Regions from separate parts of the Agrococcus sp. TSP3-2-1 genome, predicted to be linked through region 2. Evidence: riboswitches for the same ligand, from Rfam matches in the RefSeq annotation. Region 2 holds a riboswitch; the other holds the start of a gene.
What was found. A riboswitch is a leader RNA that binds a small molecule or an ion and turns the genes downstream of it on or off. The one in region 2 is predicted to bind thiamine pyrophosphate.

Region 1: it holds a riboswitch for thiamine pyrophosphate, as region 2 does, so the genes downstream of both, ACP7BI_RS08200 (ECF transporter S component) here and thiM (hydroxyethylthiazole kinase) in region 2, are expected to answer to the same signal.

Annotation. Positions count from the first base shown of each region.
Region 1 is NZ_JAFCWN010000004.1:286,837-292,534, reverse strand. Features, by position in the region: gene ACP7BI_RS08205 (ABC transporter ATP-binding protein) at 1-606, opposite strand, end outside; gene ACP7BI_RS08200 (ECF transporter S component) at 603-1,226, opposite strand; TPP riboswitch at 1,248-1,357, opposite strand; gene ACP7BI_RS08195 (SGNH/GDSL hydrolase family protein) at 1,404-2,165, shown strand; gene ACP7BI_RS08190 (DUF3097 domain-containing protein) at 2,162-3,016, opposite strand; gene ACP7BI_RS08185 (LLM class F420-dependent oxidoreductase) at 3,045-4,079, opposite strand; partial or broken gene ACP7BI_RS08180 (LLM class F420-dependent oxidoreductase) at 4,167-5,060, shown strand; gene ACP7BI_RS08175 (GlsB/YeaQ/YmgE family stress response membrane protein) at 5,160-5,432, opposite strand; gene gatB (Asp-tRNA(Asn)/Glu-tRNA(Gln) amidotransferase subunit GatB) at 5,547-5,698, opposite strand, start outside.
Region 2 is NZ_JAFCWN010000010.1:25,150-30,847, forward strand. Features, by position in the region: gene thiE (thiamine phosphate synthase) at 1-383, opposite strand, end outside; gene thiM (hydroxyethylthiazole kinase) at 380-1,189, opposite strand; TPP riboswitch at 1,181-1,272, opposite strand; gene ACP7BI_RS12690 (TetR/AcrR family transcriptional regulator) at 1,286-1,516, opposite strand; gene ACP7BI_RS12695 (hypothetical protein) at 1,596-2,066, shown strand; tRNA gene ACP7BI_RS12700 (tRNA-Pro) at 2,112-2,185, opposite strand; gene ACP7BI_RS12705 (S10 family peptidase) at 2,291-3,784, opposite strand; gene ACP7BI_RS12710 (FBP domain-containing protein) at 3,813-4,313, opposite strand; gene ACP7BI_RS12715 (glyceraldehyde-3-phosphate dehydrogenase) at 4,405-5,698, opposite strand, start outside.

The sequences.
Region 1 (5,698 bases), on a different contig from region 2:
GTCGACGCGGTGCTCGACGACCACGAGCGTCGCCCCGGTCTCGGCGGCGACGCGCGCCACCGCATCCCGCACCTCGACGACGCCGACGGGATCGAGGTTCGCGGTCGGCTCGTCGAGCAGGATGAGGCCCGGCCGCATGGCGATGACGCCCGCGAGCGCGAGCCGCTGCCGCTGCCCGCCCGAGAGCGCCGCCGTCGAGCGGTCGAGGCCGACGTCGAGGCCGACGGCGCCGAGCGCGTCCCGCACGCGCGCCCAGATCTCGTCGCGCGGCACCGCGAGGTTCTCGCAGCCGAAGGCGACGTCGTCGCCGACGCGCGACATGATCGTGTTGGCCTGCGGGTCCTGCAGCACGAGCCCGGCGAGGCCGCGCCGGCTCGCGGGGTGGGCGCCGTCGACGAGCAGCTCGCCGGTCTCCTCGCCCTCCTCGTCGCCGCCGAGCACGCCGGCGAGCGCGGCGAGCAGCGTCGACTTGCCCGCGCCCGAAGGCCCGAGCAGCAGCACGCGCTCGCCGGGCTCGACGTCGAGGTCGAGCCCGGCGACGGCGGGCGCCTCCCGCCCGGCGTGCCGCCAGCCCCACCCGCGAGCGCGGATGCGGGAGCCGGTCACCGGCCGCGCGACCGACCCGACGCGAAGCGGTCGAGCACACCGGTCGCCGCCAGCGCCCGTGTCAGCAGCCAGCCGACCACGCCGGCGAGCAGGGCGCCCGAGACGACGAGGCAGCCGAGGTAGATCATCAGGAACTCACCGCTCATGGCGAGGTTGCCCGAGATGAACAGCTCGAGCGTCCACGCGGCGACGGCGGCGCCGATGCCGGCGAGCATGGCGACGCCGAGGCCGAAGCGTCGGTAGGCGAACAGCAGGAAGATCAGCTCGGCGCCCAGGCCCTGCGCGATGCCGGAGTAGACGGTCTCAATCGACCACTGGCTGCCGAGCAGCATCGACACGGTCGCCGCCAGCAGCTCCACGAAGAGCGCCGCGCCCGGCTTGCGGATGATGAGCCCGCCCAGCACGCCGCCGATCAGCCAGATGCCGACGGCGAGGCCGCCGAAGCCGGGCGTGAGCGCGTCCATGACGCTGAACCATGCGTAGCCGACGCTGTTCCAGAGCACGAACAGCAGGCCGGTTGCGACGCCGAGCACGGCGGCGACGACGATGTCGACGACCCGCCAGCGGCCGATGCGGCGGCGCCCGGTCGACGAGGCGGATGCAGTGGATGCATTGGTCATGAAGTGCCTTTCTCGGTGGAATGGCACGGGTGCGTGTCCTCCCTGCGCTGGCATGATCCAGATCAGGTTTGACGGTCGAAGGCTTCAGCCTTCCTCTCAGCCCGGCGCACCGGACTCCCGTGTCGCCAGCCAGTCTAGCCCGGGGCGCCGAGCGGGTGGCGCGCGTAGGCTCGACGGGTGCAGCACATCGGATCGTTCGTGGCCATCGGCGACAGCTTCACCGAGGGCGTGGGCGACGAGCTGCCCGACGGCTCGGTGCGCGGCTGGGCAGACTTCGTCGCCGCTGGGCTCGCGACCGCGCAGGCCGCACCGGTGCGCTACGCGAACCTCGCGATCCGCGGCCGCAAGCTCGGGCAGATCCTGCACGAGCAGCTCGACGCGGCGATCGCGCTCGGCCCCGACGCGATCAGCATCAACGGCGGCGGCAACGACATCCTCCGACCGAAGGTCTCGATCGACCACGTCGGGGAGCGCCTCGCGGGTGCCGCGCACCGCATCGCGGCCGCAGGCATCCGCCCCATCTTGCTCTCGGGAGGCAACCCCTCGGGCGTCATGCCCATCGGCGCCGTCATGCAGCGCCGCGGCGATGCGCTCGCGCGCGCCGTCGTCTCGCGGGTCGCCGACCTCGACGCGCCCTACGTCGACAACTGGTCGGACGTCGAGCTGCGGAGCCCCCGCTTCTGGTCGCGCGACCGGCTGCACCTCAACGCCGCCGGGCACGCGCACGTCGCGAGCAACGTGCTGCGGGCGCTCGGTCACCCCGCGCCCGAGTCGTGGCGCGACCTCGCGGCGATCTCGACCGCCGAGGGCCGCCGCGACGTCGCCTACTACCGCGAGTTCGTGATGCCGTGGCTCGGCCGCCGGTTCACGGGTCGCTCCTCGGGCGACGGCCGCGACCCGAAGCTGCCCGGCTTCGTCGAGGTCCCGCCGATCGCCTAGGCCCCCGACTGCCCCGTCGTCACGAAGTCGATGAGCTCCTCGACGCGGGCGAGCAGGGCCGGATCGAGGTCGTTCCAATCGCGCACGCGACCGCGGATGCGCTGCCACGCGCGCGCGACGTCCTGCTGGTCGCCGTGCGGCATCCCGAGCCGCTTGAGCGTGCCCTGCTTCCAGTCCTCGCCGCGCGGCACGTCGGGCCAGCGCTCGATCCCGAGCCGCGCGGGCTTGACGGCCTGCCAGATGTCGATGAACGGATGCCCGACGATGCGCACGTGCGCGGCGTGCGGACCGCGCTCCACGGCTTGGGCGATCCGAGTCTCCTTCGAGCCGGGCACGAGGTGGTCGACGAGGATGCCGAGGCGGCGCGTCGCGCTCGGCGCGAACTCCGCGACGATGCCCGCGAGGTCGTCGACCCCGTGGAGCGGCTCGACCACGACGCCCTCGACCCGCAGGTCGTGGCCCCACACCTGCTCGACGAGCTCGGCGTCGTGGGTGCCCTCGACGAGGATGCGGCTCGGGAGCGCGACGCGCGCCTTGAGCCCCTCGACGGCGCGGGAGCCCGACGCCGTGCGGGTCGGCGCGGTCTTCTCGACCGCGGGCGGCACGAGCTCGACCTCGACGCCCTCGACGAGGAAGCCGCGGCCGAGCGGGAAGAGCCGCACCTTGCCGCGCCGATCCTCGAGCTGCACGTGGCCCGCCTCGATGCCGACGACCGCGCCGACGTAGCCGTCGTGCCGCTCGACGACGAGCTCGCGCTCGGCCGCGACCTGCTTGGGCGGCGGGGGCTTCCTGGCCGCCTCCGCCTCCGGCGAGAGCACGTCGCCGCCCCACGAGTCCCAGTCGATCAGCACTCGATCGATCGTAGACGTGCCGGGAAGCTCAGCCGCGCAGGCGCGCGACCGCCTCGAGCGTCGCGAGGTCGCCCTGCACGAGGATGCGCGTGACGACCGACTCCTCCCAGCGCTCGAGCCCGTCGCGCACGCGCTCGATCGGCCCGACGAGCGCGATCTCGTCGACGAGCCGCGTCGGCACCGCGGCGATCGCCTCGGCCTTGCGGCCCGCGAGGTAGAGCTCCTGGATCTCGGCGCACTCCGCCTCGAACCCGAGCCGCGCGACCGCGTCGTAGTGGAAGTTCGCGCCCTTCGCGCCCATCCCGCCGACGTAGAGCGCGATCATCGGCCGCACCCGGTCGGCCGCCGCCTCGACGTCGGCGTCGACGACGATCGGCACCGGCACCGAGACCTCGAAGCGATCCGCGGGCGGCAGTGCCGCGTCGCGCTTCGCGAAGCCCTCCTCGAGCAGCGCGCGCGAGGCGGCGTCCTGCGCGGGCGAGAACAGGAACGGCAGCCAGCCGTCGGCGATCTCGGCCGCGAGCGACGTGTTCTTCGGTCCCTCCGCGGCGAGGTGGATCGGGATGTGCTGCCGCAGCGGGTGCAGCGTCGAGATGAGCGGCTTGCCGTGACCCGTCGTGCCCTCGCCCGTGAGCGGCAGCGGCAGCTGCGGGCCGGGCGCCGTCACGGGCGCCTCGCGCGCCATGATGCTGCGCAGGATCGCGACGTACTCGCGCGTGCGGGCGAGCGGCTTCGGGAACGGCTGCCCGTACCAGCCCTCCACGACCTGCGGCCCGCTCACGCCGAGCCCGAGGATGACCCGTCCGCCCGAGAGGTGGTCGAGCGTCATCGCCGTCATCGCGGTCGACGCCGCGGTGCGCGCCGAGAGCTGCGCGATGCCGGTCGCGAGCTGGATGCGCGTCGTGGCGGCACCCCACCACGCGAGCGGCGTGAACGCATCCGATCCGTATGCCTCCGACGTCCAGATCGAGTCGAAGCCGAGCCGCTCCGCCGCCTGCACCGCCTCGAGCGCCCCCGCGGGCGGCGCGGCCTTCCAGTAGCCGAGCATGTAGCCGTAGTCCATGGTCCCCATCCTGCCCACTCCGGCCCCGCGCAACGGTCGGGTTGTGCGGGATGCACGAGCGGCGCGCCGCTTCCGTAACCTCGCTCCATGGACTTCCGCATCTTCACCGAGCCCCAGCAGGGCGCCTCCTACGACGAGCTGCTCGCGGTCGCGCTGCGCACCGAGCAGCTGGGCTTCGACGGCTTCTTCCGCTCCGACCACTACCTCCGCATGGGCGACGGCGACCCGGGCTACGGGCCGACGGATGCGTGGACGACGCTCGCGGGCCTCGCTCGCGACACCGAGCGGGTGCGGCTCGGCACGCTCGTCTCGTCCGTCACCTACCGGCTCCCCGGCATCCTCGCCGTGCAGGTCGCGAACGTCGACGCGATGTCGGGCGGCCGCGTCGAGCTGGGCCTCGGCACCGGCTGGTTCGAGCAGGAGCACCGCGCCTTCGGCATCCCCTTCCCCGAGCGCCGCTTCGACCTGCTCGAGGAGCAGCTCGCGATCGTGACGGGGTTCTGGCAGACGCCCACGGGCGCGCGATTCTCGTTCGACGGCGACCACTACCGCCTCGAGGACTCCCCCGCGCTCCCGCAGCCCGTGCAGGAGCGCATCCCCGTGATCGTCGGCGGGCTGGGCGCGAAGCGCACGCCACGGCTCGCCGCGCAGTTCGGCGACGAGCACAACCTCTCGTTCCCGCCGTTCGAGCGCATCCGGCCCCTGTTCGCCGCGCTCGACGAGGCGATCGAGCGCGAGGAGCGCGAGCGCCCGGTCGTGCGCTCGGTCGCGCTCGTCGCGTGCGTCGGCGACGACGAGGCGACGTTCCGACGGCGGGCGGATGCGATCGGTCGCGACCCCGAGGAGCTGCGCGAGCACGGCGTGGCCGGCTCGCGCGCCGAGGTGGAGGACCTGCTCGGCCGCCTCGCCGACGACGGCGTCGAACGCGTCTACCTGCAGGTGCTCGACACGAACGACCTCGACCACCTGGACGAGCTCGCCTCGTTCGCGGGCGTCACCGCTCCGTCGCGGGCTGAGACGCGGGGGCACGCGGAAGGGGGCTGCCCGCAGGCAGCCCCCTCTCGTGCGTCGCGACGGCGGTTATGCCGTGGTGCGACCGCGGTTCTTGGTGACGAGGCCCCAGATCAGGAGCACGATCAGCGCGCCACCGATGGCCAGCAGCCACGTCGACAGGTCGAAGAAGCCCTCGATGCCGGTGTTGAACAGCACGGAGCCGATCCAACCGCCGAGCAGTGCTCCGACGACGCCGAGGATGAGGGTCATGATCCAGCCCCCGCCCTGACGGCCGGGGAGGATCAGCTTGGCGATGGCGCCGGCGATGAGGCCGAGGACGATCCAACCGAGAATGCCCATAGTGTGGTCCCTTCTCTCTGCAGCGGTGCAAGGGTTTCACTCCGCCGAGCCCGCCTGTGCGAACTGGGAGCAAGCCTCCCGCAGGTTCCTGGAAGGTTCCTGGGGCGTCCCTGACTAATCCATAGCCCGCTGGAGGACGATCTCCCGCACTCGTGCCGCATCGGCCTGTCCGCGCATCGCCTTCATGACGGCGCCGATGACCGCGCCCGCCGCCTGCACCTTGCCGTCGCGGATCTTCTGCAGCACGTCCGGCTGGCCCGCAAGCG
Region 2 (5,698 bases):
GGACTGTCTGCGGCGAGACGGAGCTGCTCCGGCGTGGCCGCGCTCAGCCCGAGGACCGCATCCGGCCCGATCAGCTCCCGCACCGCCTCCACTGGCAGATCGGACTGACCGACGTGAACGCCGGCAACCCGGGCCCCGGCATAGCGGGCGGCGAGGAACACGTCCACCCGGTCGTTCACCAGAACTGCGACTTCAGAGGGGAGGACGTCGGCGACGCGCAGCACCATCTCCAGGAACGCGCCGGCAGAGGTGTCCTTCTCCCTCACTTGCACCACCGTCACGCCACCCTCCGCCGCCGCGCGGGCAAGGTCGGCCAGCTCGTGGCCGGCCGACGCGGCAAGGCGAGAGTCCGTCACGAGATACAGCGACAGATCGACGCTCACGACAGCACCGCCCTGCTGCGGACGGTGTCCGCGTCGACAGCGGCGAGCGCGTCGAGGAACGCCGGCTGGAAGCTGCCCGGCCCCGCGGAGCGCTCGGCGGCGAGCTCCGCCGCGACCGTGTAGACGGCGATCGCGGCGACCGTGGTCGCAAACCGATCTGCGTCCACCGCTGCAAACGCGGCCATCACCGCGCCGAGCGCGCACCCGCCTCCGGTGATCCTCGTCAGCAGCGCGTCGCCGTTGGCGATCCGCACCAGACCGCGTCCGTCGGTGACGACGTCCACCGGCCCGGATATCGCGACGACTCCCCCGGTGCGCTCGGCCAGCGACTGCGCGGCCGACACGGCAGCGTCCACCCCGTCGGAGGCGTCCACGCCCCGTCCACCCGCACCAGAGCCGGCCACGGCGATTATCTCCGACGCGTTCCCCCGCACGATGGTTGGGTGCAGATCCTTCAGTGTGTGGCTCAGGGATGTCCGCACTGGGAGGGAGCCGACCGCGACTGGGTCGAGCACCCACGGCGTTCCCGCGCCGTTCGCGGCCTCCACCGCCTCGAACATCGCCTCCCGCTGCTCCGTGGCCGGCGTCCCGAGATTTACGAGGAGGCCGGACGCGACCCGGGCGAACGGTCCGGCCTCGCCGGGGATGTCGACCATCGCGGCCGATGCGCCGAGGGCGAGGAGTGCATTGGCGGTGACGTTCACCACCACGCTGTTGGTGATGCAGTGCACGAGCGGCGCTTGGGCGCGCACCCCGTCCAGGGCGTAACAGGTGAAATCGAGCAGGTTCTCTGGCGTGCGCGTCATGCGCGACATCCCTTCGCTAGTACGAACTAGATCAGGTTCGACGGGTGTGATCTCAGCCCTGCCGGGCACCCCGTGTCACGTGGTTATCCCTCCACGCTACCCGCAGGAGAGCCGCGACGCGACGTCGAGCAGAGCGTCCGCGGTCGATTCGAGATTCGCAAGGTCGCGAGCGCGGAACCGCTCGATAGCGGCGGTGAACACCTCCGCCTTGTCGCCGAAGTACGCGTAGATCGTGCGTTTGGTGACCCGGGAAGCGGTGGCGATCTCGTCGATCGTGACCTGGCCGTAGCCGCTCGCGACGAACGAACCGACGGCCGCATGGAGGATCTGATCCCTGCGTTGCGCGCGCTCTTCAGCGGTCGGACGGCCCCGCTTGCGAACCCTGTTCGCTGAATCGTCGCTCTTGGTGGCCTTCCCCGCTTATGGGCCTCGTGAGTCGACGCCCGTCGCCAACCATGCGATCCGTCGATTCGAGGAGCGTGCGGCTCGCTCGTACACGCAGGCGGAGATCGGCGGCTATTGCCATCTGGACCTGGGCGAGGAGGCCACCGTCGACACCCCGATCGCCGAGGAGGGCTTCACCGGTGCCGCGATCGGTGCCGCCATGCTGGGGCTTCGCCCGGTGGTGGAGATCATGACCATCAACTTCTCGCTGCTCGCGCTGGATCAGATCGTCAACCACGCCGCGAAGATCTACGGCATGGCCAGGCCTGCGCCCCCCTCGTCATCCGTACCCCTTCGTGCCCGGTATGAAGGTCGTCGCTCCGTCCAGCCCGGTCCCGGCCGTGTCCCGGCCCGCGGCAGCGCACCCACTCACGGCTTTCGCGACGCATCGCGCCTGGGTCGGCGAAGGTCTGCGCAAACCCTCCGACACTGACGACGAAGCCCAGGCAAGAAACGTGCTCTCACCTGGGCTTTCCTGTCGGGATGACAGGATTTGAACCTGCGACCCCCTGACCCCCAGTCAGGTGCGCTACCAAGCTGCGCCACATCCCGTCGCTCTCGCGACCGAGTCGCCCGGAGGCAACCAAGACAGACTACCGCATGCGGGAGGTGCTGCTTCGCCCTTCGACACGCTCGGCGCCTTCGGCGCGGACCGGCTCAGGGAGCGGAGCGACCGGAGCGGCGGCGGACGAAGTCGGCGAGGTCCGCCGCTTGCGCGACGCGCGAGGGCTCGTGCACGTACATCATGTGGCCGGCCTCGTAGTAGCGGTGCTCGAGGTTGTCGCGCAGCGCCTCGGGGATCTGCAGGTGCGCGACCGAGTCCTCGGCCGCCGAGAACGGCGTCGCCCCGTCGAACCAGCCGTACGCGAAGTGCACCGCGAGGTGCGGGTTCTGCCGCATCGCGCGCGAGAGCCGGTCGATGACGTAGACGGGCGCGTTCTCGAACTCCTTGTAGCTCCAGTGCTCGATGACGTCCTTGCCGAACACGTGGTACGGCCCGGTGTCGCGCACGCCGAGCTCGTGGTGGAGGTAGTGCTGGTAGGCGGCCGCGTACGGCCCGAGGATGGCGTCCATCGACGGGTCGGCGTCCATGTGCTCGGCGATCCCGCTCGCCGCGGGGCCGGTGAAGCGGGAGTCGAGCCGGCCGACGGTGAGGCCGCGGTCGCGCAGCAGCTCGCCGAAGTAGCGCCAGTGCTCGATGCGCAGGTCCGCGCGGTCGACGTAGGACTCGCTCAAGCCGGTGAGGCGCGCGACGCGAGCCACCGCATCCGCCCTCTCCTCCGCCGTCAGCCTGGCGCCTCGAGCCAGCGCGTACGGGTAGTCGCGTGCCGCGTAGTCCTGCGCCTCGGCGACGACCTCCTCGAGCGAGCGGCCTCCGTGGAAGCCGTGCTGCCACGCCGTCGCAGCATAGAACGGCAGGTACATCGCGTGCGCGCGGTCGCCGCCGCGCTCGAAGTTGGCGGTCGAGAAGTCGAGCACGCTCGAGATGAGCAGCAGCCCGTTGAGGTACATGCCCAGCTCGCCCTGCAGGTGCTGCGCGAGGCCCGCGGCGCGCGTCGTCCCGTACGACTCGCCCGCGAGGAACTTCGGGCTCAGCCAGCGGCCCTCGGCCGTCACCCACTGGCGGACGATCTCGGCGACCGACTCGATGTCGGCGGTGAAGCCGTGGAAGTCCTTCGCCTTCTCGCCCTCGGCGGGCCGCGAGCGACCGGTCGAGACGGGGTCGATGAAGACGAGGTCGGAGACGCGCAGGAGCGACTCGGGATTGTCGGCGATGCCGTAGGGCGGCGCGGCGAGCGAGCCCGCGTCGCCCATCACCACGCGGCGCGGCCCGAGCACGCCCATGTGCAGCCACACGCTCGCCGATCCCGGACCGCCGTTGAACGCGAAGGTCACCGGACGCTGCGTCGGATCGGCGCCGTCGAGCGTGTAGGCGGTGATCGCGACTTGCGCGCGGGCGCGGCGGCCGCGGAAGACGTCGTCCTCCGTCTTCTCCTGCCACAGCACGACGCGGCCCGATCGCGCCGTGTAGGCGAGCTCGCCCTCGTCGGTCGCGAGCGTGTGCCGCGTGGTGATGAGCTCGTCGTCGAGCTGCGTGATGCCGGTGTCGGGTGCGGGCTTGGAGTCGTCGCTGCGCTGCGTGTCGTTCACGCGCCGACGCTATCGAACCGCAGGCCGCTCAGCCCTCGCGCGCCTCGCGCGTCGCGCGCTCGACCCGGGCGGTGAAGCGCTCGAGCCGCTCGAGCAGCGCGGCACCGCGCGCAGCGATGCGCGCCGGGCTCGTCAGGTGCGGCGGGCCGCTGCGGATGATGTGCGAGCACGCGAGGTCGTCGCAGAGGTACGTGCCGATCGAGCTGCCGGTGTCGCCGTCGAGGCTCGCGAGCCGGGCGCTGAACATCCGCACCTGGGTCGCGGGCTGCGTCGAGTGGCACATCGAGCACATCGCCGCGATGCCGGGGCGCAGGCCGCCGGGCGCCGCGCGCACGACGACCCCGACGAGCTCGTCGCCGCGCCAGTGGACGATGTAGCCGACCCGGCTCGAGCGCTGATCGCGCCAGCCGAGGTACTCCCGCTCGTCCCAGATGGTCTCGTGCAGCCCCGGCATGGGCAGCTGCTCGAGCTCGCGCCGCGTCGCGTTCACGAAGCACGCGCGGAGCTGCTCCTCGGTCACCTCGCGCATGCCGACGACGCTATCGGATGCGCGCTGGGCATCGAGGGGTTTGCCCCCGTCGGGCCTCCACCCAGGAGAGTCCCGACGGGGGCAAGTCGTGTCAGGCCGGGGCGAGCTGCCGGGCCTTGGCCATCTGGTCGGCCATGTGCTCGATGACGCGGATGACCTGCGACGAGTAGCCGAACTCGTTGTCGTACCAGACGTAGAGCACGAGGTGGCGGCCGGTCGCGATCGTCGCGAGTCCGTCGACGATGCCGGCGCGGTTGTTGCCGACGAAGTCGGAGGAGACGACCTCGGCCGAGTCGGTGAAGTCGATCTGCGCGCGCAGCTCGCCGGTGAGCGACGTGCGGCGCAGCAGCTCGTTGACGGCGTCGCGCTCGACGGCCTGCTCGAGCGAGAGGTTGAGGATCGCCATCGACACGTTGGGCGTCGGCACGCGGATCGCGTTGCCGGTCAGCTTGCCCTCGAGCTCGGGCAGCGCCTTCGAGACCGCCTTCGCCGCACCGGTCTCGGTGAGCACCATGTTGAGCGCCGCCGAGCGGCCGCGGCGCGCGCCCTTGTGGAAGTTGTCGATGAGGTTCTGGTCGTTCGTGTACGAATGCACCGTCTCGACGTGGCCGTGCTCGATGCCGTAGGCGTCGTTGATGACCTTGAGCACCGGCGTGATGGCGTTCGTCGTGCAGGATGCGGCGGTGACGATGCGGTCGTCGGCGCCGATGGTCTCGTGGTTGACGCCGAAGACGACGTTCTTGAGCGGGCTCTTGCCCGGCGCGGTGAGCACGACGCGGTCGACGCCGGGGCACTCGAGGTGCTGCGCGAGGCCCGCCTCGTCGCGCCACCGGCCGGTGTTGTCGACGACGACGGCGTGCTCGATGCCGTGCTGGGTGTAGTCGACGCTCGACGGGTCGTCGGAGTAGATGACCTGGATGAGCGTGCCGTTCGCGAGGATCGTGTTCGCCTCGCGGTCGATCTCGATCGTGCCCTGGAAGGCGCCGTGCACCGAGTCGCGGCGCAGCAGGCTCGCGCGCTTCTCGAGGTCGTTCTCGCCGCCGCGGCGCACGACGATCGCGCGCAGGCGCAGGCCGAGGCCGCGGCCCGCGTGGCCGATGAGGATCCGCGCGAGCAGGCGGCCGATGCGGCCGAAGCCGTAGAGCACGACGTCGGTCGGCTGGTCCTGCTCCCACGTCGGCAGCTCGGCGACGCGCTCGCGCGCCCACTCCTCGAGGCCGCTCTCGGGCGCATCGCCCAGCAGCAGGCCGAGGTCGAGCGAGACGCCGCGGATGCCGAGCTCGTCGACGAGGCGCAGCACCGCCATCGAGTCCTCGATGCGCAGCACGCGCTCGCCCACGCGGCGGGCCCACTTGTGCGCCTTGAGGATCTCGATCGGCGACTGG